4 regions of the Aurantimonas sp. A3-2-R12 genome follow, and region 3 is predicted to be linked to each of the others. Evidence: predicted binding sites of a transcription regulator. Region 3 holds the regulator's gene; each other region holds the start of a gene.

Region 1 (7,533 bases), on a different contig from region 3:
GATGTCCGGCGGCTCGCGCCGGTCCGACGAGATGAACCGTTCGAACAACAGTCCGGCGCGCTCGGGCGAGACCTCGGTGATGCCGATGCAGAAGCAAACCACCGAATTGGCCGCCGAGCCGCGCCCCTGGCACAAAATGCCCTTTGACCGGGCGAATTCGACGATGTGGTGGACGGTGAGGAAATACGGCTCGTATTTCAGCTCGCCGATGATCTGGAGCTCGTAGTCGATCTGCCGGGTGACGCTCGCCGGAACGCCTTCCGGATAGCGCCATTTGGCGCCGTCATGGGCGAGAAAGCGCAGTTCCTCCGCCGGGGTGCGGGTCAGCTTCAGCGCCTCGTCGGGATATTCGTAGCGAAGGCTCTTCAGGTCGAAATCGAGTTCGGCGAAGAAGCCATTGGCGGTCTCGACGGCTCCCTGATAGGCGCGAAACAGCCGGGCGATCTCGTCCGGGGCCTTCAAATGCCGCTCGGCGTTGCGCGACAAAAGGCGCCCCGCTTCGGCGAGCGGCACATGCTCCCGGATCGCGGTCATCACGTCCTGCAGCCGCCTTCGGCCCGGCGCGTGGTGGAAGACGTCATTGGTTGCCATCAGCGGCGTGCCGCGTTGCTCCGCAAGGCGGGCGGCGCGGGCGAAGCGGCGCTGGTCGAGCCCGTCATGGGCCGGCGCGGCGGCAAGCCGCACGGCGCCTGGAAAGGCCGAGGCGAGCGCCTGGAGGGCGCGGGCGAGGCGGGCTTCGGCGAGGTCCGCTCCGGCTTTCTCGTCATGGCCGAGTTCCGCCGGAGCCAGGGCAGCGAGATTGAGGCCGTCACCCCATTCGAGCAAGTCGGACAGATGCAGGACGCAATCGCCCTTGCGGGTTCGCAGGTTGCCGAGGCTGAGCAAGCGGCAGAGCCGGCCCCAGCCGGCGCGATCGCGCGGATAGGCCAGAATGTCGGGAGTGTCGTCGGAAAAGACCAGCCGGGCGCCGGGTGCGTAGGCAAGGCCGGCTTCTCGCGCCGCCTGATGGGCGCGCACCACGCCTGCGACGGTGTTGCGGTCGGCAAGGCCGATGCCGCCGAGGCCGAGCCGGTGGGCGGTGACGACCAGTTCCTCCGGCTGCGAGGCGCCGCGCAGGAAAGAGAAGCAGCTGGCGACGCCGAGTTCGGCGAAGGCGGGCGGGGCCGGCGCGGGTGTCATGCGAAGATTCCGTGCAGATACCAGGCCAGCCGCGGAGCCGGCAGCTGCCATTCGGGATCGACCGCCGGGTCGGCCCAGCCCTCTCGAAACAGCCAGAAGCGGCGGCCGTCGGCATCCTCGATCCGGTAATAGTCGCGCGCGGCTTCGCCCGCGTCCCGCCACCATTCGGCGCCGATCCGCTCCGGTCCCTCGGCCCGGCGCACGAGGTGCAGCGCCCGGCGCCAGCGAAATTGCAGCGGCGCGCCGTCCGGCACCTCGAAGCTTGCCTCGATCGGCTCCGGCAAGGCGAGCAGTCGGACCGGCCGGGGCGCGCTGACCGGCGCAAGGCTCTGCCGGGCCGCGAGGGGGCCGACATTGCCGGCGTCCACCGGTCGCCAGCGTTCGGCCCGTTCCGGCCAATGGCTGTCGGCGACTTCGATCCGCAGGACGCTGGCCTCGCCGAGCCGGGCGCCGAGCCGGTCGATGAGGCCGCCGAAAACGTCGACGGCCGCATCGGCGCCGGACAAATCCGTCTGCACATCCGGCATCGGCGCGGCTTCGAACACCGCCAGCTTGACGAGATCATAGCCGTAGCCGGCGTCGAACTCTTCCCCGAGGCCCTTCATGCGCTCGCGGAACAGGCGCTGCACATGGCCCGGCTCGCGCACCGGCCGCGAGGCGCCGACGGCGAGCCGGTTGACCTGTCCGTCGACGCGAAACAGCGACAGTTCGAGCCGCCGGGCGCCGACGCCGCGGCGCGCCAGATCGTCCTGCAGCCGTTCGGCGAGGAGGAAAAGGACGCGCTCGACATCCTCGATCCGGCTGATCGGCTCGAACAGCCGGCGCTCGGCGGCAAGCTCGGGGATCGGCCGACGGGGGCTGATCGGCCGAAAGACCCGGCCAGCCGCTTCATCGAGGCGGGTCAAAAGATCCTCGCCGAAGCGCCGGGCCAATCCAGCGCGCGGCAGCGACAACAGCGACCCGACCGTTTTGAGGCCGAGCCGTCGGAGCATGGCGGCGAGGCTCGAATCGAGCCGTAGAGCGGCGACGGGCAGCGGAGTGATCGCAGCCTGTTCCCCGCCCGCCGCAACGATGCTGGCGTCGCCGTGGCCGACCAGGGCGAGCGCCGTGCCGGCATGGCTGGCGATCGTAGCGGACGCGGCGAACCCTTGCTGGAACAGGCGGGCGAGGAGGTTGTCCATCAGCGCTTTTTCGCCGCCGAACAGATGGGCGCAGCCGGAAATGTCGAGGAAAAGGCCATGCGGCGGGTCGAGGGCGACGAGGGGCGTGTAGCGGTCGCACCAGTCGGCAAGGGCTGTCAGCAACCGCGCGTCGGCCGGCGGATCGGCGAGGATGATCGCTAGGCCGGGAAACCGCGCCCGCGCTTCGGCCAACCCGACCCCCGGGGATAGCCCGCCGGCCTCCGCCCGCTCGCAGACAGCAGCGATCCGGTTGGCGTTGGCGACCGTCTCGTACAGCGCCAGCGGCGCCATCGGCGTGTCGCCGGCCGCCCCTTCCGAGGCGACTTCGGCGAGGCCGCGTGTCTCGTAGCGCGCGCGGTTCGGCGGCCGCAGGACGGTATCGAGTCGGCCCCGATCGATCCCGGCTTTGCCCGGAACCGAGGGTAAATGCGCGCTATCCTCACGACGCGCGCTGGAGCGCCACGAGCGACCCAGCGTCTCGCGCCGGATCCGGTCGGTCGACAGGCGCGGCAGCGAGAGGGCGAGGAAGCGCGGTTGCACGCTCTGGGCGAAGCGGGTCGAAACGTCGCTCATGGGGGTTCCACTCCAGACTGAAATGCCGCGGCCGGCCATCGCGGGATTTTTCGACCGTGACGGCGAACACCGGATGGCCGATGAGCTTTTGATGATTGGCGAGGTCGGGAACGAAAGCCGCCGGCGATGGCCGCACGCGCAGCCTGAGCGGCGCCGCCGTCGCCTCGGCGCGGGCGCTCTGGCGCAAGAGCAGGAACGGCAGGCCGGCCTCACGCGCGCGAAAATGCAGTCGCCGCGTGCCGTCGAGGCCGAGCCGCGCCGGATTGCCGCGCACTTCCAGGATTGCCATCGTCAGCGCCGACGAGGCGGCGGCCTCCTCGCCGGCCCAGGCCGCGTCTTCCAGCCGGCGGGTTCGCACGATGCAAAGTGCGCTCGGATCGAGGCCGAAGCCGGCAAGGCCGGGCCAATAGGGCAGGCCGGCTTCCGAAAAGGCCAGGCTGTCGCCGATCCACAAAAGCGGCTTGTCCGGCCGGGCGCCGAAGCGGATGGCCAGGGCAAGCGCAAAGCCGGCCAGCGTTCCGCCGTCGCGGGTTTCGTCGAGATGGATTTCGGTCAGGCCGGCGGCCGGAAAGCCGCCGCCGAGCGCCGCGTCGGCCGTCGCGCAGCCGAGGGAATGCAGTTTGAGCGCGCTGCGGCGTGCCGGCTTGGTGGCCTTCGCCGTCGCCGTTTCGTCCGCTGGCTCCAGGCGGGCGACCGGCTGGCCCTCGATTCGGGCGATCTGTTCGCGTAACCGGGCAAGGGCCGAATTCCTAGAACCGGCCGCCGTCGCGTCATTCGCCGCGGACCGCGTCCGCGCCGAGGGGATGTCCGCCAGCCGGGCCGGCCAAGCATCGCTGACAGCCATAGGATCTCCTTCGGCCGCAAGGGTTTGCGGCCGTCCAGCCTCTGGATAAGAGGTTTTGTTCGTGATGTGTTCCTATAGATTCCAGAGGGTGATGGGAGAGTCAAGCGGAGTCGTCTGCGTGATTATTTTCCTTGTCGCCGACTACGAAAACGCCGCAGCATGATGCCGCGGCGCTTCAGGAAGCCGGTGGAGGGGATGGGCTCAATCGTGGGACCTGTCGTCGCGAGCTTTAAGATTCGTCAGGCCGTCTTGGCCACGCCGGGGCGCTCGTCGACGAAGAAGAACGCCGCAAGCGCACGCCGAGCATCGACCCGAGATAGGCGGCGGCAAGCCAGAGCCAACCGTGCAGGCTGCCCGAGGCGATGCCGCCGAAATAGGCCCCGATGTTGCAGCCGAAGGCGATCCGGGCGCCGTAGCCCAGTAGCAGCCCGCCGATCACCGCGGCCAGGACCGAACGGCGCGGAATGGCGAAGTTCGGCGCCAAGCGCCCGGCGAGCGCGGAGGCTAGCAGGGCGCCGAGAATGATGCCGAAATTCATCACCGAAGTGACGTCGGAGAAGACGCTGGAAGACAGCGCGGTGGCATTGCCGGGCTGCTGCCAATAGGCCCAGGCCGTCGGATCGATACCGAAGAGCTGCGCGCCCTTCGCTCCCCAAAGGGCGAATGCCGAGGTGATGCCCCAGGGCCGGCCGGCCAGCGCCAAGGTGACGAAATTGAGAAGGGCGAGCAGAACCGCGCCGGCTATCAGGGGCCAGGGGCCACGGGCGAAGCGCGACAAGCCGGTATGCGGACTGTGTTCGGCGCGCTCCAGGGTGCCGTGACGGCGCCTTTCCACCAGAACCGTGACGAGGGCGATCGCGGCGAACAAGGCGAAGGACAGGACGATCGCGACCGGTGCGCCGAAGACCGTCACGATCGAGACGGGTGCAAAGGCCGGCAATGCCGTCCACCAGTCGAAATGGACTGTCGCCAGCACCGAGCCGACGATGAAAAAGAACAGGGTGATCAGCATTCGGGCATTGCCGCCGCCGGCAGTGTAAAGCGTACCGGAGGCGCAGCCGCCGCCCAGCTGCATGCCGATGCCGAAGTTGAAAGCGCCGACGAGCACAGACACGCCGATCGGCGACACGAAGCCGGCGACCGGTTGACCGAACAGGCTGCCAGCTGCCAGGGCCGGAAAGAACAGCGCGACGGCAACGGCAAGCATCACCATCTGGGCGCGAAGGCCACGGCCACGGCCATCGCGAATGAGATTGCGCCAGGCCGAGGTGAAGCCGAAGGCAGCATGGTAGAGGACGAGGCCGAAAGCACCGCCGACCACGAACAGGGCTGCGATGCCCGGACCATAGCCGAAGGCGAGCACGAGGGCCCCCAGCAGCACGAGGCCGGAGGCGGTCAAAACGGCGGGGCCGGCTACACGCCGTTCACTCGTGCCGAGTGGTTCCGAAAGGGTGGTGGTTGTCATGAGGGTTTCTTTCGCCCGGTTTACATCATTGCGCTCAAAGATGGTCTGCCGAACGATGCATGGCGACGCATGGAATGGCGCCGGTTGGTCAAACCGGCGAACGTCTTTCTGCTAAATGGTCCGCCCTGGAAAACTGATCCTTCGCACCGCCTCGTCCGGTTCGATGCGGCCGTGCCATTGCTTCGGATAGCCGAGCGAGACCTCTTCGAAGGCGACGCCGTCGATCATCCGGCTGGAGCGGATGTGGATGTGGCCGGAGATCACCGCGCGGGCGGCAAAGCGTGTGTGCCAGTTTTCGGTTCGCCGCGTGCCGCACCAGAGCGAAAAGCGCGGAATGCGCGGCAGGCGGGCCAGCTCCTCGCGCAATGGCCAGTGATTGATCAGCACGGTCGGCAGCCCGTCGTCGAGCGCTTCCAGCCGCTGTTCGGTGAGGTCGCAGCGCGCCGCGCACCACGCGCTCCGGCTGTCGAAGGGTGCCGGCGACAGAAGCTGCTCGTCGGCGCAGCGGATACCGGCTTCCCGCGCCCAGGCGACGGCGGCGTCCAGAGGCACATAGTCCGGCCGGAACGAATAATCGTAGAGCAGGAACATCGGCACGATCCGTACAAGCGTGCCGTCGATTTCGGCGACCGGATAGGGGTCTTCGGGCGTCAGCACACCGCGCTCGCGGCAGAGAGCGACGAAGCGCTGGTAGCGGGCTTCGCCGCGGAGCGCGGTTCCTCGCGAGGCGATCGACCAGAGTTCGTGATTGCCCGGCACCCAGACGAGCTGTTTGAATTTCGGCTGCAGGGCGTCGAACGCCAGATCCAGATGGCGTTCGGTCTCGCCAACGTCGCCGGCCAGAATCAACCAGTCGTCCGGTCGTGCCTTGATCGTGTGGATCGCCTCGCGGTTGGTCGGATGGCCGAGATGCAGATCGCCAACGGCGAAGAGTTTCACGAGGCTGGCCCGCCCGCATCCGCGTTACTCATCGCCATCGCATCCAGCGGCATAACGACGGGTTCGAGCTCTTCGATCAGGTCGGTCAGCGGCACCGTTCTGAGAAAGCGGATCGGCGGCAGGCGATCCCGTGGCGAGACCGCGAGCGCCAGCCTGTGCTCGGCGGAAACCCGCCGCCTGAGAAAGGTCCAGCGGGCGGGATCGTCCGGGCAGCTCGGCGCGAATCCGATCGTCGGCGTTTCGCCTTCCAGATCGAAGGAGAAGCCGTCGAGCGGCAGTGCCAGCCCCATGCCGCGCGCCTTGATATAGGCTTCCTTGAGCGTCCAGAAGGCGAAGAAGCGCTCGCGCAGGTCCGGGCCGTCGGCGGCGCGCACGTAGGTCGCCTCTGCGGGCGAAAAGTAGCGGCCGGCAAGATCCCGGACGGCACTGTCGCGGCCGACCGTCTCGACATCGACGCCGAGATCGCAATGCCGGGCGACGGCGAGCGCCGCGAGGCCGCGGGTGTGCGAGAGGTTGAAGGTAAGTCCGTCATCGTCGCCACCGGAAATTTCCGGCCGGCCGTGGCGGTTCGCTGTAAAGCGCCAGGCGTCAGGCGCCACGGGTCGGTAGCGCGACAAGGTGGCGCGGACGAGTGCCTTGCCGACCAGGAACTCTTCGCGCGCCCCATCGACGCGGTAGCGCTCGAAGCGCTGGCGCTCGCCCGCGTCGAGAAGCGCGCGATAGGGCGCGTGCAGCGCCGGAGTCACCTCGGGCAGGAAGGTCAGCCAGACGTCGATGCCTTCGAGCTGTATGGTCGACGCAGGCTGCGGGCCGTGACGGTCGGCGGTCGGCAAAGGCGCTCCTCGTGGATTGCGGCAGGTCGGGCGAAAGGGCCGGAGCGGCGGGGCCCCGGCGGGAATGGCGCGGCTGTTATGGCCGCAGCTTATCGTCCGGTTGAACAGAGGTGAAGCATCAACGGCCCCGGGGGACAATTTGTCTGCCGGCCGGGATGCTCAAAACGAAACGAGGCGCGGTGGTGGCCGCGCCTCGATCATGTCGTGGGATGGACGGATCAGTTCACACGATAGAGCGGAACGATCGGCTCCGGACGCTCCTCGACACGCTCACGGCGGTCGTCGCGGAACTCGATCCGGACGTCGTCGCGGCGCTCATCGCGCCATTCGCGGCGATCGTCCCGACGCTCTTCCCGACGGAGTTCGTGGCGACGCTCCGCCCGGCGTTCGCGGCGGACATCGTCCCGATCGTCGAAGCGGTCGCGATCCTCAATCCGGTCCCGGTCACGGCGAGAACGCGGGCCGTAGATGCCGTCATAGCGGTCGCGCTCGCGATAGAAGCGGCGGGCGCGATAGTGG
Region 2 (7,533 bases), on a different contig from region 3:
GCCCTGCCGGCAAAGGCTTGGGCGAACGGCTCAGGTCCTATGTTTCCCCACGGTACTGCCTCCCCGCGAAGATCGCGATATTCAAGGAGCGTTCCGTGTTCAGCCCGCACCACCCAGCAGCGAGAGCGGCCGGACATTTTCCGTGCCGTCCTGATCGGTCAGCGAGGTCGGATAGTCGCCGGTAAAGCAAGCATCGCAGAATTGCGGCGTCAGCTTGTTGCGGGAGGGCTCGTCGGTGGCGCGGTACAGCCCGTCGATCGACAGAAACGACAGCGAATCGACCTTGATGAAGTCGGCCATCTCCTCGATCGTCATGCGCGAGGCGAGCAGCTTGGCCTTTTCGGGCGTGTCGACACCGTAGAAGCAGCTGGCGCGGGTCGGCGGCGAGGCGATTCGCATGTGGACCTCGGTCGCGCCGGCCTCGCGCACCATCTGCACGATCTTCTGGCTGGTCGTGCCACGAACGATCGAATCGTCGACGAGGATGACGCGCTTGCCTTCGATCATCCGGCGGTTCGCATTGTGTTTCAGCTTCACGCCCATGTGGCGAATGGAGTCGGTCGGTTGGATAAAGGTCCGGCCGACATAATGGTTGCGTATGATCCCGAGCTCGAAGGGCAGACCGGCCTCCTGAGCATAACCGATCGCCGCGGGCACACCGGAGTCGGGAACCGGCACGACGATGTCGGCTTCCACATGGCTCTCACGCGCCAGTTCGCCGCCGATCTTCTTACGAATCTCGTAGACGTTGCGGCCCTCCACGGTCGAATCCGGGCGGGCGAAATAGACATATTCGAAGATGCAGAACCGGGGGCGGCGCGCCTGGAATGGGAAGATGCTCTCGATTCCGTCCTCGCTGATCACGACGAGTTCGCCGGGCTCGATGTCGCGAACGAAGTCGGCGCCGATGATGTCGAGGGCGCAGGTCTCCGATGCGAGGATCGGCGATCCCTCGAGATCGCCGAGCACGAGCGGCCGAATCCCGAGAGGGTCGCGCACGCCGACCATCTTCTTCGACGAGAGCCCGACCAGCGAGAAAGCGCCTTCGAGCCGCGATAGGGCGTCGATCAGCTTTTCGACGAAATGCCGTGCTGCGCTCGTGGCCACGAGATGCAGGATGGTTTCGGTGTCGGAGGTCGAGGAAAAGATGGAGCCGCGGCGTTGCAGCTCGCGCTGAATGGTCAGGGCGTTGGTGATGTTGCCGTTGTGGGCGACCGCGAAGCCGCCGGCAGACAATTCGGCGAAGAAGGGTTGGACGTTGCGCAAGCCGCCGCCGCCGGTGGTGGCGTAGCGGGTATGGCCGATCGCGGAGGTTCCCGGCAGACGCTCGAGAACGGCCTGCTTGGTGAAGGTATCGCCGATCAGACCGGCATGGCGCTCGACATGAAATTGCGAGCCGTCATAGGAAACGATCCCCGCCGCTTCCTGGCCGCGGTGCTGAAGCGCGTGAAGGCCGAGCGTCACCACCGCGGCGGCATCGGTTCGTTTGAAAATGCCGAAGACGCCGCACTCTTCGTGCAGTTCGTCGTCGTCGTCGAATGGCGTTTCGTCCATGAGATTATCCGCCGTTTGCCGATGTCTGTCGGCTTGCGATGAGGTCTTCACCATATAGGCCCGTATCGGGCGTGACGCGAGGGCTCGCTCGTCCTGCAATGGCAGTTCCGACCGCTGCGTCTAGTGTTGATCGGCCGGCGGTGCCTCGCCGGACTCCCCGATCGCGCCCTCGATGGACGCGGGCTCTTCCGGAGCGGGAGGCGTATCCGTGGCCGGCTCGCCGCTGGTGCCCTGGATCTTCTCGAGGATGATCTGCTCGGGGTTCTCCGGCAGCGCCGCGACCAATTGCTTGCCAAAATTGTCCAAATACGGCTTGGACCAGGCGTTGGCGACCCATTCCGGCTGGTTTTCCGGCGCCAGCCAATTGAAGAACAGCATGGCCACCACGACGAGAAGGAGGCCGCGCACGGCGCCGAAGACGAAGCCGAGAACGCGGTCGAGCGCGCCGATGCGACTATCGATGATGAAGTCGGCAATCCGCAGCGTGATGTAGGACACGATGATCAGCGTGACGAGGAAGATCGCGGCTGCCGAGGCCGCCATCGCCACTGTGTCGGATGAGATGTACTCGGCGAAATAGGGCGTCAGCGGCTTGTAGAAGAGAAAGGCGGCAACCGCCGCCACCAGCCAGGAGATCACCGAAAGGATTTCGCGGGAGAAGCCGCGCACCATGGCAAGAAGCGCCGAAACCAGCATGAGTGCGAATAGGATCGCGTCGAGAAGAGTAACGGTCATGGATGATCGGTCCCGTGGACGTTCGGATCAGGCGCGGGTGGCAGATGCCAGTATGACATGCCTGCGAATGACGCCTTACCTCTTTGGTATCCATTTTACACTAGGGGGCGGCGTGAAAATCAACCGTCGGATGGAAGACCGCCTGACGCGACCCGGCCGACGAGGTCGGGCAGGGTCTCCACTTCATGCGGCACCATCTCGCCCGATCGCGGCAGATCGGCGCTGGCCGTCGGCAAGACCGATTGCCGAAAACCGAGCTTTTCGGCTTCCTTGAGGCGCTGTCCCGCATGGGCGACGGGCCTCACCGCGCCGGAGAGAGAGACTTCGCCGAAATAGACGCAATCGGAGGGCAGGGCGGCGCCGCTGAGCGAGGACACGAGCGCTGCCGCAACCGCGAGGTCCGCCGCCGGTTCGGAAATCCGGAAGCCGCCGGCAACGTTGAGATAGACGTCATGCTGGCCGAGTCGCACACCGCAATGGGCTTCGAGCACCGCCAGGACCATGGCGAGTCGCGGCTGGTCCCAGCCGACGACCGCGCGACGGGGCGTCCCGAGCGCCGACGGCGCCACCAGGGCCTGGATCTCCACGAGGACCGGGCGGGTTCCTTCCATGCCGGCGAAAACCGCGGCGCCGGGCGCCTTTTCGTTGCGCTCGCCGAGAAACAGTTCCGACGGGTTGCGCACTTCCCGCAGGCCGATGTCGCTCATCTCGAAGACGCCGATCTCGTCGGTGGGTCCGAAGCGGTTCTTGACGGTGCGCAGGATGCGGTAGTGGTGGCCGCCTTCGCCCTCGAAGTAGAGGACCGCGTCGACCATGTGCTCGACAACCCGGGGGCCGGCGATCTGGCCGTCCTTGGTGACGTGGCCGACGAGAATCACCGCCGCGCCGCTGGCCTTGGCATAGCGCACGAGCGCCTGCACGCCGGTGCGGACCTGCGTCACGGTTCCCGGCGCCGATTCGGCCATGTCGCTCCACAGCGTCTGGATCGAATCGATGATGACGAGGTCTGGCCGGCGGGCCTCGGCGAGAGTCGCGAGGATGTCCTCGACGTTGGTCTCGGCCATGAGTTGTACCGACGTATCGGCGGCTTTCAGGCGCTGGGCGCGAAGGCGCACCTGCGCCACGGCCTCTTCCCCGGAGACATAGACGACACTGTTTCCGCCGCGTGACAGTGCCGCGGCCGCTTGCATCAGCAGGGTCGATTTGCCGATGCCGGGATCGCCGCCGATGAGCAGAGCCGATCCACGCACGATGCCGCCGCCGGTCGCCCGGTCGAATTCGTCGATGCCGGAGACGATGCGCGGGGCTTCTTCCATCTCGCCCGAGAGCGGCAGAAGCGCCGACGGGCTGCCCTTGCGCCGGCCACGTTGCGGTCCACCGCCGATCCCGCCGGACGTGTTTTCCTCGACGATCGTGTTCCACTCACCGCAGGCGTCGCATTTGCCCTGCCAGCGCGTGGTGACCGCGCCGCAGTTCTGGCATATGAAGCTGAGTTTGGGTTTGGCCATTGAAACCTTGGAAACTGGGGCGTCGACTGGAACGAAACATAAACAAACCCCGCCCGACCGCAACTCCTAACGGCGACGCAGGACGGAGCCATGTGTGCGGCAATCGTGCGAGCGGGACCGCTGCCCGATGTTAAATTGCCGATCAGCCGGCGTGAGACAGCGCTTGGAAGGTGCTTTTCGCCAATCTGACATTCTTCGAAAGACGATCAGATGGCGTTGTGGATTGGACTATATTTCCTGGCGATCAACATCGCTGCCTATTTCGCCTTCGTTTCCGACAAGGCCAAGGCGAGAGCCGGTGCAAGACGCATACCGGAGAAAAGCCTCCTGCGCCTTGCCCTTCTCGGTGGCAGCATCGGCGCCATTTCCGCGCAACGAATCATTCGCCACAAGACCCACAAAGAGCCTTTCCGCACATGGCTGAACGCGATCGCGTGCCTGCAACTTGTCGTGATGGCGGGCTTAGCGGTCGCCATGCTGCTTTTGGGACCTAACAAGATCCTCCACTGGGCGAGTCAGCAATTCAGTTGAGTGGGCCGTCGCTCGACCAGCACCGCTTCACCCGTGGCCCGAGGCCAGTCAGCAATTCATAGGCAATGGTGCCAGCGGCTGTCGCCACCGCGTCGATCGGCATGTCCGGGCCGAAGAATTCCGCCCGCGCGCCGGGGCGGACGGCATCTTCGGGAAGGTCGGTGACATCCAGGAGGGTGAGGTCCATCGACACTCGACCGAGCACCGGGACCCGCCGGCCGGCGAGTATGGCGTCCGCTCCGGGCCGCAGCTGACGCATCCCCACGCCGGCGCCCGACGCGGCACGGTGGTAGCCGTCGGCATAGCCGATGCCGACGGTGGCGATTCGGGTATCTCTGCTCAGCCTTGCCGCCGCGCCATAGCCGACTGCCTCGCCGGTTTTGGCGACTCGCACCTGGAGAACCGAGGCGGTCAGCCGCGCGACGGTCCTGACCGCTTCCGACGAGCCGGGGCCTGCCTCGCCGCCATACAGCGCGATGCCGGGCCGTGTCAGATCGAATGCGTAGTCGGGGCCAAGAAAGACACCAGCGGAATTGGCAAAGGACCGGGGAACCGACGGAAACAGCCCGGCGAGCGCCCGAAACCGTTCGAGTTGCTCGGCGCTCTGCGATGTCGCCTCGTCGGCGGAGGCCAGATGGCTCATGACCAGGCACAGGTCGAGCTCGCCGGAGGCGGCGAAGTCGGCGGCCAAGCGGGCATCTTCGGTTCCGAGGCCGAGCCGGTTCATGCCGGTTTCGAGCTGTACCGCGGCGGGCGCTTTGCGTGCGGTCGCGCGCATCCCCTCGCGCCAGACGGCGATGTCGTCCGGCGTCGAGAGCACCGGCGTCAGGTTTCGCGCCAGATGGAACGGAACCGTAGCGGGCTCCAGGCCCTGAAGCACGTAGATGCGAGGCGCTGCAGACGTGGTCGACGCGTTGGCCGGCAGCCGGTCCAGCGAGTCGCGCAAAGCGGCGCCTTCCTCGGCCCAGGCGACGAAGAAATCGCGGCAGCCGGCTTCCGACAACGCCGCTGCAACCTCGGCAGCGCCAAGGCCATAGCCGTTCGCCTTGACCGCCGCGCCAGTGCGGGCGCCGGGATTGCGGGAATCCAGCATCCGCCAGTTGGCGATCAGCGCGGCGCGGTCGATCTCGACGACCGGCATGCGGTCCGGCCTCACGCTGGCCGGGATCGGGAAAAGCGGCATCGTCAGGAGACTACTCGAACCGCTCGGGAAGATAGCTGTCGTCCGCGAGATCGGTGAAGCGCGTGTATTCGGCCTGGAAGGCGAGGGGAACGGTTCCGGTCGGGCCGTGACGCTGCTTGGCGATAATCACCTCGGCCTTGCCGCGCGCGTCGTTCAGGGCCTGCTCCCATTTCAAATGTTCGTCGGTGCCCGGCTTCGGCTCCCGGTTGGCGAGGTAATATTCGTCGCGATAGACGAACATCACCACGTCGGCGTCCTGCTCAATCGAACCGGATTCGCGCAGATCGGAGAGCTGCGGCCGTTTGTCGTCGCGGCTTTCCACCTGTCGCGAGAGCTGCGACAAGGCGATGATCGGCACGTTCAGTTCCTTGGCCAGGGCTTTGAGGCCGGTGGTGATCTCGGTGATTTCCTGGACGCGGTTGCCTTGGGTCCGGCTGGAGCCCTGCATCAGCTGGACATAGTCGATGATCATTACGTCGAGCCCGCGCTGCCGCTTTAGACGCCGGGCGCGGGCCGAAAGCTGCGCGATCGAGATACCGCCGGTCTGGTCGATATAAAGCGGCAGCTTCTGCATCATCTCCGAGCAGCCGATCAGCTTGGTGAGTTCCTGATCGTTGATGTTGCCGCGCCGGATTTTCGACGAGGAGATCTCGGTCTGTTCGGAGATGATGCGGGTGGCGAGCTGTTCGGCCGACATTTCCAGGCTGAAGAAACCGACGACGCCGCCATTCTTCGCCTTGAAGCTGCCGTCCGCCTGCTCGGCCGGCTCGTAGGCGGCCGCGATGTTGAAGGCGATATTGGTCGCGAGCGAGGTCTTGCCCATGGCCGGACGGCCCGCGAGGATGATCAGATCGGAGGCCTGCAGCCCGCCCATGCGCCCGTCGAGCCCGATAATGCCCGAGGAAACGCCGGAGAGGCCGCCATCGCGGTCCTTGGCGGCGGTGGCCATCTGGACGGCCAGCGTCACCGCGTCGGTGAAGGACTGGAAGCCGCCGTCGTAGCGGCCGGTCTCGGCCAACTCGAACAGGCGGCGCTCCGCGTCCTCGATCTGGCTCTTCGGCTCCATGTCGAGCGGCGCGTCGAAGGCGATGTTGACCACATCCTCGCCGATCCGGATCAGCGAGCGGCGAATCGCCAGATCGTAGATCGCCCGACCGTAGTCGGTGGCGTTGATGATGGTCGTCGCCTCGGCGGCAAGCCGCGCGAGATATTGTGCGACGGTGAAATCGCCCACCTTGTCGTTGGCCGCGAGGAACGTCTTGATCGTCACCGGATTGGCGATCTTGCCCATCCGAATCATCTCGGACGTCTTGCCGAAGATCTCCCGGTGCAGCGGCTCGAAGAAGTGGTCGGGTTTCAGAAAGTCGTGGACGACATAATAGGCGTCGTTGTTGACCAGCATGGCGCCGAGCAACGCCTGCTCGGCCTCGATGTTGCTCGGAGCCTCACGATACAACGCCGTTTCGTCATCGATTTTACGCGCCGCATCCGCCATGCCGCGTGACCTCTACCGCCGTTTCAGGATGTGCTCGGACTACACCATGGACCGCCGTGATCCTAGCAAATTGGCACTCTTGCGACGATATGAATGGGTTCGCTGAAACCTGTGAAGCGCTGTGCATAACTCCGGGGATAAAATCCGCCGCACGTTGACACCAGATTGCGCGCAAAACCGCGCTGGTTACTCCGCCGCGTTGCGGCCGCCCCATGATTCGGAACGCCTAGCGTGGTCCGCAGCCTGTTCCTTCTGCCGCAACCGGGTCTCGGTTTCGTAGATGTAGTCGCGCGCGGTCGGGAGGGTATCGAGCTTCTTCGTCAGCTGGACCTGGAACACGACGAGATCCTGCCAGCGAAACGCCGTTTCGGACACCGCGAGGTAAAATTCCCACATGCGGCAGAATCGCTCATCATAGATCGCCTTGGCCTCCTCGCGCCGGGCTTCGAAGCGTTCCCGCCAATGCCGCAGTGTGTCGGCATAATGCAGCCGGAGAACTTCGACGTCGGTGACGATCAGGCCGCTGC
Region 3 (7,533 bases):
AGCCGCGACGATTCGCCAAGATGCAGGCAAAATCTCGTCAGCTGGCGCACTTTATGATGACCGGCGAACATGGGGCGCAGCTTCTGTGCAATGCCGAGGCTATCGCTCGTATGCTGGGGGAGAAAAATTTTCTACTCACCAGTCCGCCGGCACATTTGGTCAACGACATTGATCGACTGGTCACGGTCTACGCCATCGATTTACTGGATCAACGGTCACGCGTTACGATGGCCAATCTAATAGAAACTCAGAGGGATGGCGTCGAGTTCATCATCAGCTACCTTGTAGGTAATCGTATCGACGAACTGGCCAAGATCGGCACTAACCAAGTAGCCAGGCTGAACCATTACAAGGGGCATATCCCTTCTGAAGCTCTTCAGGGTGGATCGTTGACCATCGCTTCGGCAACCGAACACGCTCACCTGCTCAGCCGTGGCTACAAGAAAGTGTCGGACTATGAAGGATCCTCGGCCGATCGAATGCTTGGAAGCCGTGCTTACTATTTCGCCCCAATATCCGGATTAGCACCCTTCAGCCAGGGTGCTCTGCAGACAGTCCATCAGACAGTGTCAGGTATCGATCCCGAGACCGGTTACAGCGTGGGCGAAATCATGGGCGGACGGATCAGTGAGATGAACCAGGTCCGGTTGATCGAGCGCCAGATCGGGAGCCAACGCCAGACGAGTGAAAATCTCCGACCGATCTTCGATGATAACGGTAAGGTGACCGCCTATGAACGGACGGCGGATGTCTCCAAGCTGACCAGTCTGCATCGCAGCACGGATCTGGCGCAGATGATCGGTGTCTGGCGGTGTCGTCAGATGGAAGAGCTCCTAGCCGTGAAAGTTAATGGTGAGTTGGTCGACCGCCTATATGAAATCTGGGAGAGGGACAGAAAGCTCGGCAAACAAAACGAGTTCGTCAACATCGCTCGACTTAGAGATAAAGACAAGGATGATAGCATCCTAGTCGACGCAGCCAAGATTATCCCGCCCCAGACACGCGATTACATCAAGTGGGTGTTCGGGCGTGACGATTTTTGGGTTCGTCGAGACATGGTGCTCGACACTTTCGGCAAACGTCAAGCCTCTATTAGGGATCGATTCACCGACGCCAATTTCGAGAGTTTGGCCGTGGGTATTCTGGGAAATAAAGCGTTTCCAATACTGGTTCGCTCAGAGAAGAGCATTCAGGACCTGAGTGCCAATGTGAAGAACCCAATCAAGTGGTTATTGCGCGGACGGCGAACGTAATTTCAGTCTCGTTCCAGCCTTCGAGCAGACGGTCCGACACTGGCTAATTGGGCGATCCCTCCATGTCACCGCCTAATCAGCGCAACAGGTAGCGTCCGATTTCTCGTAGCCATAGTCAGACCAAACATACCCGTGTGCCGCTCATAACATGGGATTGCTACGCGCTAAGAACACAATGTGAACGAAGGCTGTTTTGCAAGAAATCCGCTAAATGCCTCAAACCGGCTGTGGCCATTTCGGCATAACAATTCGGATTTGCAGGTGATTTCAGGAAAACTGAGGTTCGATGTGGCGCCCTTAGCAGGGGAGCGCCTTCGACCACTCGGCCACCTCTCCGAGGACGCAGATACCTGCGCGACGGGCCCGGTGCAAGGGAGGCAAGAAGAAAACCCGGTGAACATGATCGAAAGGCACCCCGCGGCCATTCAAACCGGACACCGCGAAACCTCGCCCCGACCCGGGAACGATCCACACGCGCTTCCTTCGCGGCGCCGTCAAGGCTCTGCGCGGCGCGGCCTGGTTCGCGGCTCAAGCAGCAGCTGGCACAGGTCGAAAAGTTGGCTCCGCGGGATCGGTTGCCAACTGTCGGTCCGGCCTTCAGTATTTGCGGATGAGCCCGACCAGCCGGCCCTGAACCTTGACCCGCTCGGAGCCGAAGATCCGCGTTTCATAAGCCGGATTGGCAGCCTCCAGCGCAATCGTATTGCCGCGCCGGCGAAACCGCTTCAGCGTCGCTTCCTCCTCGTCGACCAGCGCGACAACGATCTCCCCGGGCGTCGCTGTGTCGGCGCGGCGAATCACCACCGTGTCGCCGTCGAGGATTCCGGCTTCGATCATCGAATCGCCCTTGACTTCCAGCGCATAATGCTCGCCGCCGCCAAGCATATCCGGCGGCACGGCGAGGGAATGGGTGGTGTGCTGGATCGCCGAAATGGGAACGCCCGCCGCGATCCGGCCCATGACCGGAATCGAGACTGTGGCCGGTTCAGGCGGTCTCGTCGTCGCGCGTCGGGAAATCGGCTCAGACGTCTTGCGTGCCGCGTCGCGGCTTCCTTCGATCACGCTCGGCGTAAACCCGGCGTGGCCGACGGGGGCAGGGCGGTCCTTCTGCATCGCTTCGGGCAGCTTGAGGATCTCCAGCGCTCGCGCGCGATTGGGCAGGCGCCGAATGAAGCCCCGCTCCTCAAGCGCGGTAATCAGGCGATGAATGCCGGATTTCGACCGAAGCTCCAGCGCGTCCTTCATCTCGTCGAAGGAGGGAGGCACCCCGCTATCCCTCAGCCGTTCGTGAATGAACGACAAAAGGTCGTGCTGCTTGCGTGTCAGCATCGAGGCGACTCCCTAAAACAAAACCTGAACAAACCTATCTGTTCTAGTTGTGTTCCGCAAGACCCTTCCATTCGTCGAGCACAACGTAGCGGCAAGCCTCCCCCGCGCTCGCCGGAGCCGCCGAAGACGGCCGCACGAGCAAAGCATCGGCCTGCGCGTAGGTGGACAGGAGGGAGGAATCCTGGCGGGGCAGCGGAATGACCCGGACGACGCCGTCTTCTCGAGCCTCCAGCCGTGAGCGAACGAAGTCGGTCCGCAGGCCATTTTCAGGCATCGGCGCGCCGAGCAGCCCATGCCGGTAGAGCTGGCGATCGGGAAAACCCGCCAACCGGCGCACCAATGGAATCAGGAACAACCGCGCGGCGACCATGGAGGAGGCCGGATTGCCCGGCAGACCGACGATCGTCAGATCGCCAAGCCGCCCCGCCATCAAGGGCTTGCCGGGGCGCATCGCGACCTTCCAGAAGTCGAGTCCGACGCCGCGGTTGGCGAACACCTTGCCGACCAGGTCGTGATCGCCGACCGACGCCCCGCCGATCGTGACGAAGACATCCGCCCGGTCCCGGATGGAATCGCTCAGGCGCGCGTCGATCGTGGCGACGTCGTCGCCAGCGATCCCGCAGTCGATCGCATCGCCGCCGGCGCCTACCACCATCGCCGCGACGCCGTACGGGTTGGAGGCGACCAACTGCGAGGGACCGAGCGGCTCGCCGGGCAGCACGAGTTCGTCGCCAGTTGCGAGGATGGCCACCTTCGGCCGCGCCAGCACCGTCAGCGCGGGGTAACCGCAGCTCGCCGCAAGCGCGATGGCGCCGGGCGTGAGCAGGGCGCCGCGGGTCAACAACGTCTCGCCCGCAGCGAAATCGATACCGGCTGCCCGGATGAATTGGCCGGGTTCGAGCGAAACCGTCGGGCGTACGGTGCCATCGACTACAACGCGGGCGTCTTCCTGGATCAGGATCGCATCCGCACCTTGCGGCACCGGCGCCCCGGTGAAGATTCGCGCCGCTTCACCGATTCCCACCTGGCCGTCGAAGGCGCGCCCGGCGGCGGATTCGCCGACGACCCGCAGGGTCTCGAACGGCGACTGGACGTCCACCGCCCGGACGGCGTAGCCATCCATGGCCGAGGCATCGAAGGACGGCTGGGTGCGGCGGGCCAGGACGTCCTCGGCAAGAACGCGTCCGGCCGCTTGAAGCAACGGCAGCTGCTCGGTGCGGGTGAGGGGCACCGCGCTCCCAACCAATCGTCGATAGGCTTCCTCGACGGGAAGCAGACTCATGACCCGGCCGCCGTGAAGTCGCCGGAACGGCCGCCGGATTTCGACAGCAGCCGGATGCCGGACACGCGCATCGAGCGGTCCACGGCCTTGGCCATGTCGTAGATCGTCAGACAGGCCACGGAGACCGCCGTGAGCGCCTCCATTTCGACGCCCGTCTTGCCGCTGACCTTGGCCAGCGCGGTCACGCGCAAACCGGGCAGGGTCGCATCCGGCGTTATTTCGACGCCAATCTTCTCAAGCATCAGCGGATGGCAAAGCGGAATCAGCTCGTGCGTACGCTTGGCCGCCATAATTCCGGCGATCCGCGCAATGCCGATGACGTCGCCCTTCTTGGCCTCCCCGGCGAGAATCAGCTCCAGCGTCGCCGGCTGCATGGCAACGAAACCCTCGGCCTCGGCGACCCGAACGCTGTCGGCCTTGTCGCCGACATCGACCATCGAGGCAGCGCCGGCGGCGTCGAGATGGGTGAGTCCGGATTGCTTGGTGTCGCTCATGACGAGGCCCCCGGTTGGCGGGTGGCGCCGAGCAGCACGCGCGTCGCCGCCTCCACATCAGACTGGCGCATCAGGCTTTCCCCGACGAGAACGGTGCGGATCCCCCGATCGGCGAGGCGCAGGCAGTCTGCATGGGTGAAGATGCCGCTCTCACCGACGAGAATTCGGTCCTCCGGCACCAAGGCCGCCAGCCGCTCGGCCGTGGCCAGGCTGGTCTCGAAGGTCCGCAGGTTGCGATTGTTGATCCCGATCAGCGGCGTGCGGAGCTTCAGCGCACGCTCGGCTTCGGCTTCGTCATGGATCTCGACCAGGATGTCGAGGCTGTAGTGTTCGGCAGTGGCTTCGAGATCACGCGCCAGCGTGTCGTCCACGGCGGCCATGATGATCAGGATCGCGTCCGCGCCCCAAGCGCGCGCTTCGGCCACCTGATACGGGTCGAACAGGAAATCCTTGCGCAGCGTCGGCAGCGTGGTCGCGGCGCGAGCCGCCGTCAGATAGGCGGGCGCACCCTGAAACGAGGGCGTATCGGTGAGGACGCTGAGGCATGTCGCGCCCCCGCGCTCATACGCCGCAGCGAGAGCAGGCGGATCGAAATCCTCGCGGATCACGCCCTTCGAGGGACTGGCCTTCTTCACTTCCGCGATGAGTGCTAGCCGACCCTCGGCGTGCCGAGCCCGGATCGCCGCCGCAAATCCTCTCGGCGCATCCGAGGGATCGATCGTGGCTTCGAGATCGGCGAGCGGCATGCGCTGTTTGGCAGCGGCGATCTCGTCGCGCTTGTAGGCTTCGATTCGCTCAAGGATGTCACTCATGCGGACGCCTCGCCGAACTTGCGCGTTGCTGCCGCCAGGCGCTCCAGGGCGGCACGCGCCAGGCCGCTGTCGATCGCATCGGCTGCCATTGCGACGCCGCCGCGAATATCCTCAGCCTTGCCGGCCATCATCAGGGCGCCGGCACTATTGAGCAAGACGATGTCGCGGTAGGCGTTTTTCGCGCCGCCGAGCACTGCGGTCAGCGCCGCGGCGTTTGCCGCCGCGTCCCCGCCCTTGATTTCGGCAAGGGGCAAACGCCGCAACCCGGCGTCCTCCGGCTCGACGCTGAAGGTGCGGATATCGCCGTCATGGAGGGCAGCAACCGCGGTCGTCCCCGAAACGGTCATTTCGTCGAGCCCGTCACCATGCACGACCCAGGCGGATTCGGTCCCCAATTCGCGCAGCGTCTCCGCAAGCGGCAGCAGCCATTGTGGCGAGAACACTCCAACCAGCAGCTTCTTCACGCCCGCCGGGTTCGACATCGGTCCGAGCAGGTTGAAGATCGTTCGGGTGCCGAGCTCGACCCGGCTGGGACCAACGAAGCGCATCGCGGCGTGATGCGTCGGAGCGAACATGAAGCAGAGGCCGGCATCGGCGAGCACCCGCGAGATCGCATCCGGCTTCAGGTCAACGTCGACCCCGAGCGCGGCCAGCACGTCCGCCGCACCTGATTTCGAGGACAGGGCCCGGTTGCCGTGCTTGGCGACGACGAGACCGCACCCGGCGAGGACGAGGGCCGAGCATGTCGAAACGTTCAGCGTGCCGGCGTGATCGCCGCCAGTGCCGACGATGTCGATGGCGTCCGGCGGCGCCGCGACCCGCGACATGTTGGCGCGCATGACCGAGACGGCACCCGCCATCTCGTCGACGGTCTCGCCGCGCACGCGGAGCGCCATCAGGAAGCCGCCGATCTGCGAGGGCGTCGCTTCGCCGGACATCATCACCGCGAAGGCGGCCTCCGCCTCGGATCGCGTCAGGGACTGACCGTCCGCGACCTTGGCGATGAAAGGTTTCAGACTTTGGCTCACCGGACGATCGCCTTGGCGTTTTCGATGGCGGCCGGACTGACGCTGAGCGGCGTGTCGTTTTGCAGGAGTGTCACGTAGCTCTGCAGGAGATCGTTTTCGAAGATACCCTTCAACTGCTGGCGCTCCTCCGCCGCGACGTTCGCGGCCGGATCGGCGGGAGGAGCGATTTCGGTAACCTTCAGGACGACCTGTGAGCCGGACTCGCGGCCGCGCGCCGTGGCGATCGTTCCATCGCCGCCGGAGTACGCCGCGGCGACGCCGACCTGACCCAGAACGGCCGCGCCGGACTGCCGCGTGATCGACGCCGCCGTCTGCTTGCTAAGGCCCGCTTCCGTCGCCACCTCGTCCATGCTCTTGCCGCTCTCGAGTTCGGCCTTCAAAATATTGGCTCGCTCGCTCAAGAGTCGCTGGGTCTCATCGTTTTTCCAGTCGGCGAGCACGCGGTCGCGTGCTTCGTCGAATGTGCGGTCGCGCGCCGGGTCGATACTGACGACGTCGTAGAAGACATAGCTGTTCGATTCAAAGTTGATCGGCACATTGTCGAATCCCGGTTCGGTTTCGAAGGCACCGGCCAGAAGCTCCTCCGCCGCCGGAAGTTCCGGGACCGGCGCGCCGTCGGGACCGTTGCCCTGGCTGTCGACCGCCGGAACGGTTTCGGCCGCAATGCCCGCGGCCTTGGCCGCCTCGGCGAAGCTGGCGCCACCGGCGCGCGCATCCTCGAAGGCGTTGTAGGCGCTTGCGGCGGTGTCGTTCGCCGCGACGAGCGCCAGAGCCTTGCGAATCTCGTCCGAGACCTCGTCGAGCGGACTCACACCCACCGGCTGGATTTTTGAAACGCGCAGGATCGCCGGGCCGAAGGCGCCGGCCACAACGTCCGATATCGCCCCTTCGCCCAGGGAAAACGCCGCGTCGGAGATTTTCGCGTCCGGAATTTCAGATTTGGATACCAAGCCGAGGTCGGTGTCTTCGACGGTCCGTCCGGCCTCTTTGGCGACCTCTTCGAAGCTCGCACCGCCGTCCAGCTTGGCCTTGGCTGTGTCGGCGGCCGCCTTGTCGGCGAAGACGATCTGCTGGACCTGGCGCCGCTCCGGTGTGGTATAGCGCTCCTTGCTCTGTTCGTAGTCCGCCTTCACCTGCTCGTCGGTGATCGTCGCCGGATCACTCAGCACTTCCGGCGTCAGCGTGGCGTACGCGAGGGAGCGATATTCGGGCGCGGCGTATTTCGCCTTGTTCTCCTCGAAATAGACCTTCAGCACGTCGTCCGACGCATCGGCGACCGGTGGCACCGTCGAGGGGGACATGCTGATGTAATCGACCGTCCGGCGCTCGCCATTG
Region 4 (7,533 bases), on a different contig from region 3:
GCGACCTCCGCCTCGGTTGCCGTATCGGTCTGTGCGGACTCAAGGGCGGTAGCCAGCGGCGAGCCGCCGGCGACGCAACCGGAAAGGCTCGCAATGGCGACGATCGCGAACGTCGACGCCGTGACGGCGCGCCTTGTCGCTGGGATCATGAACTCCGACACTCGCATGCACTTTTCTCTCAACAAACCGGCCGCGCCCAGTCCGTTGGTCCGCTTCGCGGCGGAAAGGTGGCGAAACCATTCTTTGCTCGATCTTCCGCAGCTGTGACGGTGACTTATCGCGTGCCTGTGGCGAGCCTGCATCAATTGGTCTATCTGACGCGGCCATGACAAAGATGACCGATCCCGTCGACATTCTCTCGTGCCTGATCCGCTGCCCGTCGGTGACCCCCGACGAAGGCGGCGCGCTGGCCGCGCTCGAAGCCATGCTGACGCCGCTTGGATTCGCGGTCGAGCGCCCAGTGTTTTCCGGTGAGGGTACGCCCGATGTCGAAAACCTCTTCGCCCGCGCCGGAGCGTCCGGCCCGCATCTCGTCTTTGCCGGGCACACCGACGTGGTGCCGCCGGGCGAGATAAGCGATTGGCGGGAAGGCCCGTTTTCGGCGGCGATCGTCGATGGCGAGCTTTATGGGCGCGGCGCGGTCGACATGAAGGGCGGCATCGCCGCTTTCGTCGCCGCCTATGGGCGCCATGTCGCCCATCACGGCGCCCCGGCTGGCCGCGTCTCGCTGCTGATCACCGGCGACGAGGAAGGACCGGCGGTGAACGGCACGGTGAAGCTTCTGGAATGGGCCAAGGCGAGAGGCGAAGATTTCAACGCCTGTCTGGTCGGTGAGCCGACCAACCGCGAAGCGCTCGGCGACATGATCAAGGTCGGCCGGCGCGGCTCGCTCTCGGCGGAGGTGCTGGTCACCGGCCGGCAGGGCCACGTCGCCTATCCGCATCTGGCGGACAACCCGGTGCGCGCGGTCGTTGCGATCGCCGAGGTGCTGATGGCAGAGCCGCTGGACGCGGGCTCCGAGCGCTTCCCGGCCTCGAACCTCGAAATTACCTCGATCGATACCGGCAATCCGTCGGTCAACGTCATTCCGGCGCGCGCGCGCCTGTTCTTCAATGTCCGCTTCAGCGACCGCTGGACGCCGGAGAGCCTAAAGGAGGAACTGACGCGGCGCATCGAAGCAGCCACGGCTTCGCAGCGGTTCCGTCCCGGCCGCGAGGCGGCGGCGGTCGAGATCGTATGGCGCGAGCGTCCGGCCGAAGCGTTCCTGACGCGGGACGATGCCCTGACCCAGTCGCTGATCGACGCGATCGCTGATGTCACCGGGCGTCAGCCGGAACTCTCGACATCGGGAGGAACGTCGGACGCGCGTTTCATCAAGGATTATTGCCCGGTTGTGGAATTTGGTCTTGTCGGCAAGACTATGCACATGGCCAATGAACGGGTGGCCCTGTCCGACCTCGAGGAACTGACGAGGATTTATGAAGCTTTCATCGCCCGCTGGTTCGCCGCCCACGCCTGACTTGGTGCCGAGCATCGACGATATCGTCCGCTTTTTCTCGGGCGCCGCCTTGCTGATGGCCGGCCGGGCCGAGGGGCTGAAGCGCCTCGATCTGTCCGCCGACGGCTTCTGGCAGTCCTTTTCGGCCATCGTGGTGGCGCTGCCGCCGATCGCGCTGTCATGGATCGAGTTCGAATCGGTCCAGGGCGAGGGCCGGGCCACCGACATGGGGCCGGTCGCCGTCTATGGCGCGCACGCCTTGGCCGATGTTCTCGCATGGGTGCTGCCGATCCTCGTCCTGATGCTGGTCGCCAAGCCGATCGGCTATTCCCGCAAGATCGTGCCGCTGGTGGTCGCCACCAATTGGGGCGGTGCCATGCTCGCTTGGGTGTTCGCGCCCTATTGGCTGATCGTGCTGTTGGTCGGCATGGGTGGCGGAACGGCACTGCTCGGCGCGCTCGTCACCCTCGCCTCGATCGCGCTCACCGTGCGGCTGATCTTCTTTGCCACCGGCAAGGATCTGGGCGGCGCCGTGGCGGTCACCATTTTGATGATTGTCGCTGCCCTGGTCAGCTATGGCGCGGTGATGGACCTGACCGGCATTCCGCTGATCTGATCAGGCCATATTAGCCGGGATAAGGCGGCAGTGTGCGCTTCGGCGCCGTGCCATATTCAATCCGCGTCAGATACAGCCCGTCGGCCGGCGCCACCGGGCCGCAGCGGGTGCGGTCACGCGATTTCAGCGCGGTGACGAGGTCTTCCTCGCTCCAGCGGTGTTCGCCGACAAGCTTCAGCGTGCCGGCGAAGGAGCGGATCTGGTTGTGCAGGAACGACTGGGCCATGGCGTGGATGTGGATCTCGTCGCCGGGTCCCTTGAGGACGTCGAGGCGTTCGAGCGTGCGGATCGGGTTCTTGGCCTGACAATGGGCGGAGCGGAAGGTGTTGAAATCGTGGGTGCCGACGAGACACTGGGCGGCGTGATGCATCGCGTCCACGTCGAGCGGCTTGGAAACCCACCAGACCTGGCCGGCGAGCAGCACGGGCGGCGGCCGACGGTTGAAGATGCGGTAGAGATAATGCCGCTTGCGGGCGGAAAAGCGGGCGTCGAAATCCTCATCAACGCGCTCGACGTCGAGGATCGCGACGGCCTCGCGGCGCAAATGGGCGTTGAGCGCGTCGCGTATGACGTCGCAGTCCCATTCGCGCGACAGATCCAGATGCGCCACCTGTCCGGTGGCATGAACGCCGGCGTCGGTCCGCCCGGCGCCGAACAGCACAGCAGGCTCGCCGGAAAAACCGGCAATGGCGGTCTCGACGGCCTCCTGCACCGAGGGATCGCTGGTTTGGCGCTGCCAGCCGCAATAGGGCTTGCCGTTGTACTCGATGGTGAGCTTGTATCGGGGCATCAGGCGGTGCCGGCGACGCTGCCGGCCGGCACGGGCGATCCCCGCAAAAGGTCGTCCGCCGCCATCGGCTTGCCGCCGGCGCGTTGCAGTTCGAGAAGACGCACCGCCCCCGAACCGCAGGCGACGAGCAGGTGGCCGTCCAGCACCGTGCCCGGCGCGCCCGCGCCCGTCTCGGCCGAGGCACGCAGGATCTTCACCCGCTCTGGCTTGCCGCCGAACGACAGCGTCGTCCAGGCGCCCGGAAACGGCGAGAAGGCGTTGATCTTGGCCGCGATCGGTTGGGCTTCACCGGTAAAGTCGAGCGCGGCCTCGGCCTTGTCGATCTTCCTGGCGTAGAGCGGCGCACGCCCCGTCCGCGCGGCGATCGCGTTCTGGTCCTCGAAGGTCAGCGTACCGGCTTCGAGCTTTTCGAGCGCCTCGGCCATCAGATCGGCCGAGATCGCCGCGAGCCGGTCGTGTAATTCGCCCGCCGTTTCGGTCTGGCCGATCGGCGTCTCGGCGGCCAGCGCCACCGGGCCGGTATCGAGGCCGAGTTCCATGCGCATCACCATCATGCCGGTGGCGGCGTCGCCAGCCTCGATCGCCCGCTGGATCGGCGCGGCGCCGCGCCAGCGCGGCAGCAGCGAGCCGTGACCATTGAGACAGCCGTGGCGCGGCGCGTCGAGAATCGGACGCGGCAGCAACAGGCCATAGGCGACGACGATTGCGACGTCTGCCTCCAGTGCCGTGAAGGCCGTGATCTCCGCCTCGTCCTTGAAGTTCAGCGGCGTGCGAACGTCCAGCCCCAGCCGTTCGGCTTCGGTCTGGACGGGGGAAGGGGTCAACGTCAGGCCCCGGCGCCCGGCCTTGCGCGGCGGCTGGGTGTAGACGGCGGCGATGTCATGTTCGGCGGCGTGGATGGCGCGCAAGGTCGGGACGGCGAAGGCGGGCGTCCCCATGAAGACGACGCGCAGCGTCATCGCCGGCTCACACGATCGCCTTGCGGGCCGCCTTGGTGAACTTCTTCACCACCATGTCGCGCTTCAGCTTGGAGATGTGGTCGATGAACAGGACGCCGTTGAGATGGTCGATCTCGTGCAAGAGGCAGGTGGCCAGGATGCCGTCCGCCGTCTCTTCGTGCATCTTGCCGTCGAGGCCGAGATAGCGGACCGTCACCTCGGCGGACCGCTCGACCTCGGCATAATAGTCCGGGATCGACAGGCAACCTTCCTCATAGACATTGCGGTCGTCGGACTCGGCCAGAATCTCGGGATTTAGAAACACCTGCGGCGCCTTGTCGTCCTCCTCCTTTGACACGTCGATGACCAGCAGGCGAAGCGGTTCGCCCACCTGGATCGCGGCGAGCCCGATGCCGGGCGCGTCGTACATCGTGTCCAGCATATCGTCGGCCAGCCGCTTGACGCGGTCGCCAACCGTTTCGACGGGTTTTGAGGGCTGGCGCAGGATCGGATCCGGCAGAATGATGAGAGGCTTGATCGTCATGGCCGCTGAGGTAATCGCTGACACAATCGCGGTCAATCGGTGCGGTGCCGACATGCGGACGGGCTTCCATGCGCCGTTGATACTTCCAGCGCAGCAATGTTCGTGCTTTGGTCCAATTCGTTAACGAATCGAATCTAGGGTCGGACCATGGACAGCGACGCTCTTGCCGCCCTTCTCACGACGCCCATCATCACGATCGGCGACCATGCAGTCCCGGTCTTTGCCCTGGTTCTGGCGGGCCTGCTGTTGCTCCTCCTCGTCCTCTGGCTGCGCGCCCGCCGCGCGGCGCGGGAGGCACTGGAGCTGGTGGAAAGCCGCGAGGCGGAATCGTCCGATCGACTGGACGCGGTGCTGAAATCCCAGTCCGAAATCACCGGTCGGATGCAGACGATGGCCGAGATCTTCGGCGCCCGGCAGGCGGACCTCACTCGCACGCTCGCCGAGCGCTTCGACGGGCTTACCTCGCGGGTCGGGCAGTCGATCCTCCAGACCACCACCACGACGAACGCGTCGCTGTCCGCCCTGTCCGAGCGTCTCGCGGTGATCGATCGCGCCCAGGGCGAAATCCGGAATTTGGCCGGCGAGGTGGTTCGGTTGCAGGACATCCTTGCCAACAAGCAGACGCGCGGCGCCTTTGGCGAGGGCCGGATGCAGGCGATCGTCGCCGACGCACTGCCGAGCGCCGCCTACTCATTCCAGGCGACGCTCTCCAACGGCAAGCGCCCCGACTGCCTGATCAAGATGCCGAATGGCGCGCCCTCGCTTGCTATCGACGCGAAGTTTCCGCTCGAGGCCTACAGCGCGCTGCGCGACGCCGAGAGCGACGATGCCCGCGACTTCGCCGCAAGCCGGCTGCGGCGCGACATGGATGTCCACGTCAAGGCGATCGCCGGCAAGTATCTGATCCCCGGCGAGACGCAGGATACCGCGTTCCTGTTCGTGCCTTCGGAGACGATCTTCGCCGAACTGCATGAGCGGTTCGAGGACGTCGTCCAGAAAGCCTATCGGGCGCGGGTCGTCATCGTGTCGCCGTCGCTGCTGCTGTTGTCGATCCAGGTCGTTCAGGCGATCCTCAAGGATGCGCGGATGCGCGCCGAGGCCGGCCGTATTCAACAAGAGGTACGGCACCTGACGGAGGATCTGACCCGGCTTGACGCCCGCGTCGCCGCATTGAAGACCCATTTCGGTCAAGCCGGTCGTGACGTCGATCAGATCCTCGTCTCGACCGAGAAACTGATCCGGCGCGGTGAGCGGATCGAGGCCGTCGACCTCGGCGAGGCGGAGACCTTGAACCCTGTCAGGGCGCGGGTGCCTGCCGAGTGACGCAAGCGGCGCGACTAGAGCTTTTCCTCAAAGTGGAAAGGTCTCGGACATGCTTTATTAAGAAAAAATGAATTTGGTCGGGATCGAATCCGACCTTCTCGCGTTTCTTTTGTGTCACCGGACGCGAGGGGAATGACATGCGGCGCTTCACGAAGGTTCTGTTAGCGGGAATAGCCTTGGCCATCGCGCCTCTGGCGCCGCTGACGGCCGTCGCCCAAGTGTCCGAGTTGTCGATCGCCTATAACGAGCAGACCGATGCCGATTTCCGCAAGGGCCTGCAGATTCGTCTCGCCTGGACCGGTGACTATGTCGGCGCATTCGACGGGGTCATCGATGCCGCGTCGCTCCGCGCAATCCGCGACTTTCAGGCGCGGCTTGGAATGACGCCAAGCGGTATCATCGACGAAGCGATGCTGGAACTTTTGATCGCGCGGTCGGACGACGCCGAGAAGGCTCTCGGCATGACGCTGGTCGATGATGCCGCGACCGGCGCCCGCGCCGCGCTGCCTCTGGAAATGGTGCGTGACTTCGGCGCCACCGAGGTCGGCAATCTGTGGCGCTCCGCCGATGATGCTGTCGAAATCGAAACCGTGCGCATCGCCGACACCGGACAGACCCTCAAGGGGCTCTTCGATGTCCTGAGCCAGGCGACGGAAACGCGTTCGGTCAGCGACGCCGAGTTCGGCGGTCTGTGGTTCGTTCTGCGTGGTCAGGAATCGGGCCGCAGCTACGTGATGCGCTTCGCGGGCCGGGACGGTGATCTGCGCGGCCTTTCGATCTCCTATACCAACGGTGAGGCAGGGCGTATGGCGCCCTATGCGGTGGTCGCGTCGAACCTCTTCGAACCCTTTGCCGGCGAGCCGCAGGCGCCGCTGGTCGCGTCGAACGAGGCGAAACCATTCTCCTCGATGCTGGCGCGCAAGCGTGCCGTCGGCGCGCCGGAGGCCCGCTACGCCATGGCCTATTCCGATCCGAACCGCCCGCATGTTTTCGAGCTTCCCGGCGAGACCGGCTCAGGTGCGATGCAGCCGGGCGCGCAGGAATTCGACATGGCCGGCACGGGCTTCGTTGTGTCGCGTGACGGCTGGCTCCTGACCAATGCGCATGTCGTGAAGGCCTGCAGAACAGTTCTCGTCGGCGATCTCGGCGCGGCCAGCCAGACTATTATCGACACGGACAACGATCTCGCCCTGATCAAGGTCGACGGAGCGCTCGGTGAGCCGCTGGAAATCTCGGCGGGCAAGCCGCGTCTCGGCGAGGACATTCTGGCGCTCGGATATCCGCTGCGCTCGATCCTTGCAGACTCGCTCAACGTGACGCGCGGCAACGTGTCGTCGTTGCTCGGCCTGATGAACGACCCGCGCTATTTGCAGATTTCCGCCGCGGTGCAGCCCGGAAACTCCGGCGGACCCCTGGTCGACCTCGCCGGCCGCGTCGTCGGGGTGGTCACCGCCAAACTAAACGCGGTCGCCGTCGCCGACGCCACCGGCGACATCCCCCAGTCGATCAATTTCGCCATCCGCCCGGATGCCGCGATCGCCTTCCTCCATGCCAACGACATCGCTTTCGAGACCGCCGATGCGTCAGAGCCGCTCGCCAGCGTGCCGGATGCGACCGCCGAGGTGAAGGATTCGATCCTGCCAATCCTCTGCGTCGGCAGCTGAGGGCGACGTCCTGCCGCTTTCCATAGCGTGATTCCCGCAAAACCCGCCATCGTCCCTAGGGGCGTCGTTTGTCGCCGCGATCGGGCAGCCGAGGCGGGAACTACTTTGGAAATACAGGCGTTTCCCCCTCGAAGCTCGGGACGCCCTCGAAGGCCGTCCC

What was found. Region 3 encodes LexA, which represses DNA repair genes until DNA is damaged. Its sites were predicted from a motif close to TGTTCNNNNTGTGTTCNG; they were not measured.
Region 1: a site for LexA is predicted at 3,834-3,851, ahead of VSX60_RS11250 (ImuA family protein). Genes of this name have one in related genera too.
Region 2: a site for LexA is predicted at 3,825-3,842, ahead of radA (DNA repair protein RadA). Genes of this name have one in related genera too.
Region 4: a site for LexA is predicted at 4,484-4,501, ahead of VSX60_RS08510 (DNA recombination protein RmuC). Genes of this name have one in related genera too.

Annotation. Positions count from the first base shown of each region.
Region 1 covers NZ_JAYXIH010000018.1:47,604-55,136, forward strand. Annotated here, with positions in the region: gene VSX60_RS11240 (error-prone DNA polymerase) at 1-1,179, opposite strand, end outside; gene VSX60_RS11245 (DNA polymerase Y family protein) at 1,176-2,651, opposite strand; gene VSX60_RS11250 (ImuA family protein) at 2,800-3,777, opposite strand; gene VSX60_RS11255 (YeeE/YedE family protein) at 4,007-5,242, opposite strand; gene VSX60_RS11260 (metallophosphoesterase family protein) at 5,354-6,181, opposite strand; gene VSX60_RS11265 (4'-phosphopantetheinyl transferase family protein) at 6,178-7,014, opposite strand; gene VSX60_RS11270 (SH3 domain-containing protein) at 7,233-7,533, opposite strand, start outside.
Region 2 covers NZ_JAYXIH010000022.1:35,730-43,262, reverse strand. Annotated here, with positions in the region: gene purF (amidophosphoribosyltransferase) at 100-1,554, opposite strand; gene VSX60_RS12890 (CvpA family protein) at 1,675-2,289, opposite strand; gene radA (DNA repair protein RadA) at 2,409-3,797, opposite strand; gene VSX60_RS12880 (DUF1294 domain-containing protein) at 4,008-4,328, shown strand; gene alr (alanine racemase) at 4,321-5,511, opposite strand; gene VSX60_RS12870 (replicative DNA helicase) at 5,522-7,006, opposite strand; gene VSX60_RS12865 (cyclopropane-fatty-acyl-phospholipid synthase family protein) at 7,193-7,533, opposite strand, start outside.
Region 3 covers NZ_JAYXIH010000001.1:8,753-16,285, forward strand. Annotated here, with positions in the region: gene VSX60_RS00055 (hypothetical protein) at 1-1,253, shown strand, start outside; gene lexA (transcriptional repressor LexA) at 1,851-2,582, opposite strand; gene VSX60_RS00065 (molybdopterin molybdotransferase MoeA) at 2,626-3,864, opposite strand; gene moaC (cyclic pyranopterin monophosphate synthase MoaC) at 3,861-4,358, opposite strand; gene trpC (indole-3-glycerol phosphate synthase TrpC) at 4,355-5,170, opposite strand; gene trpD (anthranilate phosphoribosyltransferase) at 5,167-6,198, opposite strand; gene VSX60_RS00085 (peptidyl-prolyl cis-trans isomerase) at 6,195-7,533, opposite strand, start outside.
Region 4 covers NZ_JAYXIH010000012.1:76,353-83,885, reverse strand. Annotated here, with positions in the region: gene VSX60_RS08540 (lytic transglycosylase domain-containing protein) at 1-149, opposite strand, end outside; gene dapE (succinyl-diaminopimelate desuccinylase) at 326-1,519, shown strand; gene VSX60_RS08530 (hypothetical protein) at 1,524-2,114, shown strand; gene truA (tRNA pseudouridine(38-40) synthase TruA) at 2,125-2,904, opposite strand; gene fmt (methionyl-tRNA formyltransferase) at 2,904-3,863, opposite strand; gene def (peptide deformylase) at 3,871-4,386, opposite strand; gene VSX60_RS08510 (DNA recombination protein RmuC) at 4,534-5,709, shown strand; gene VSX60_RS08505 (serine protease) at 5,886-7,373, shown strand.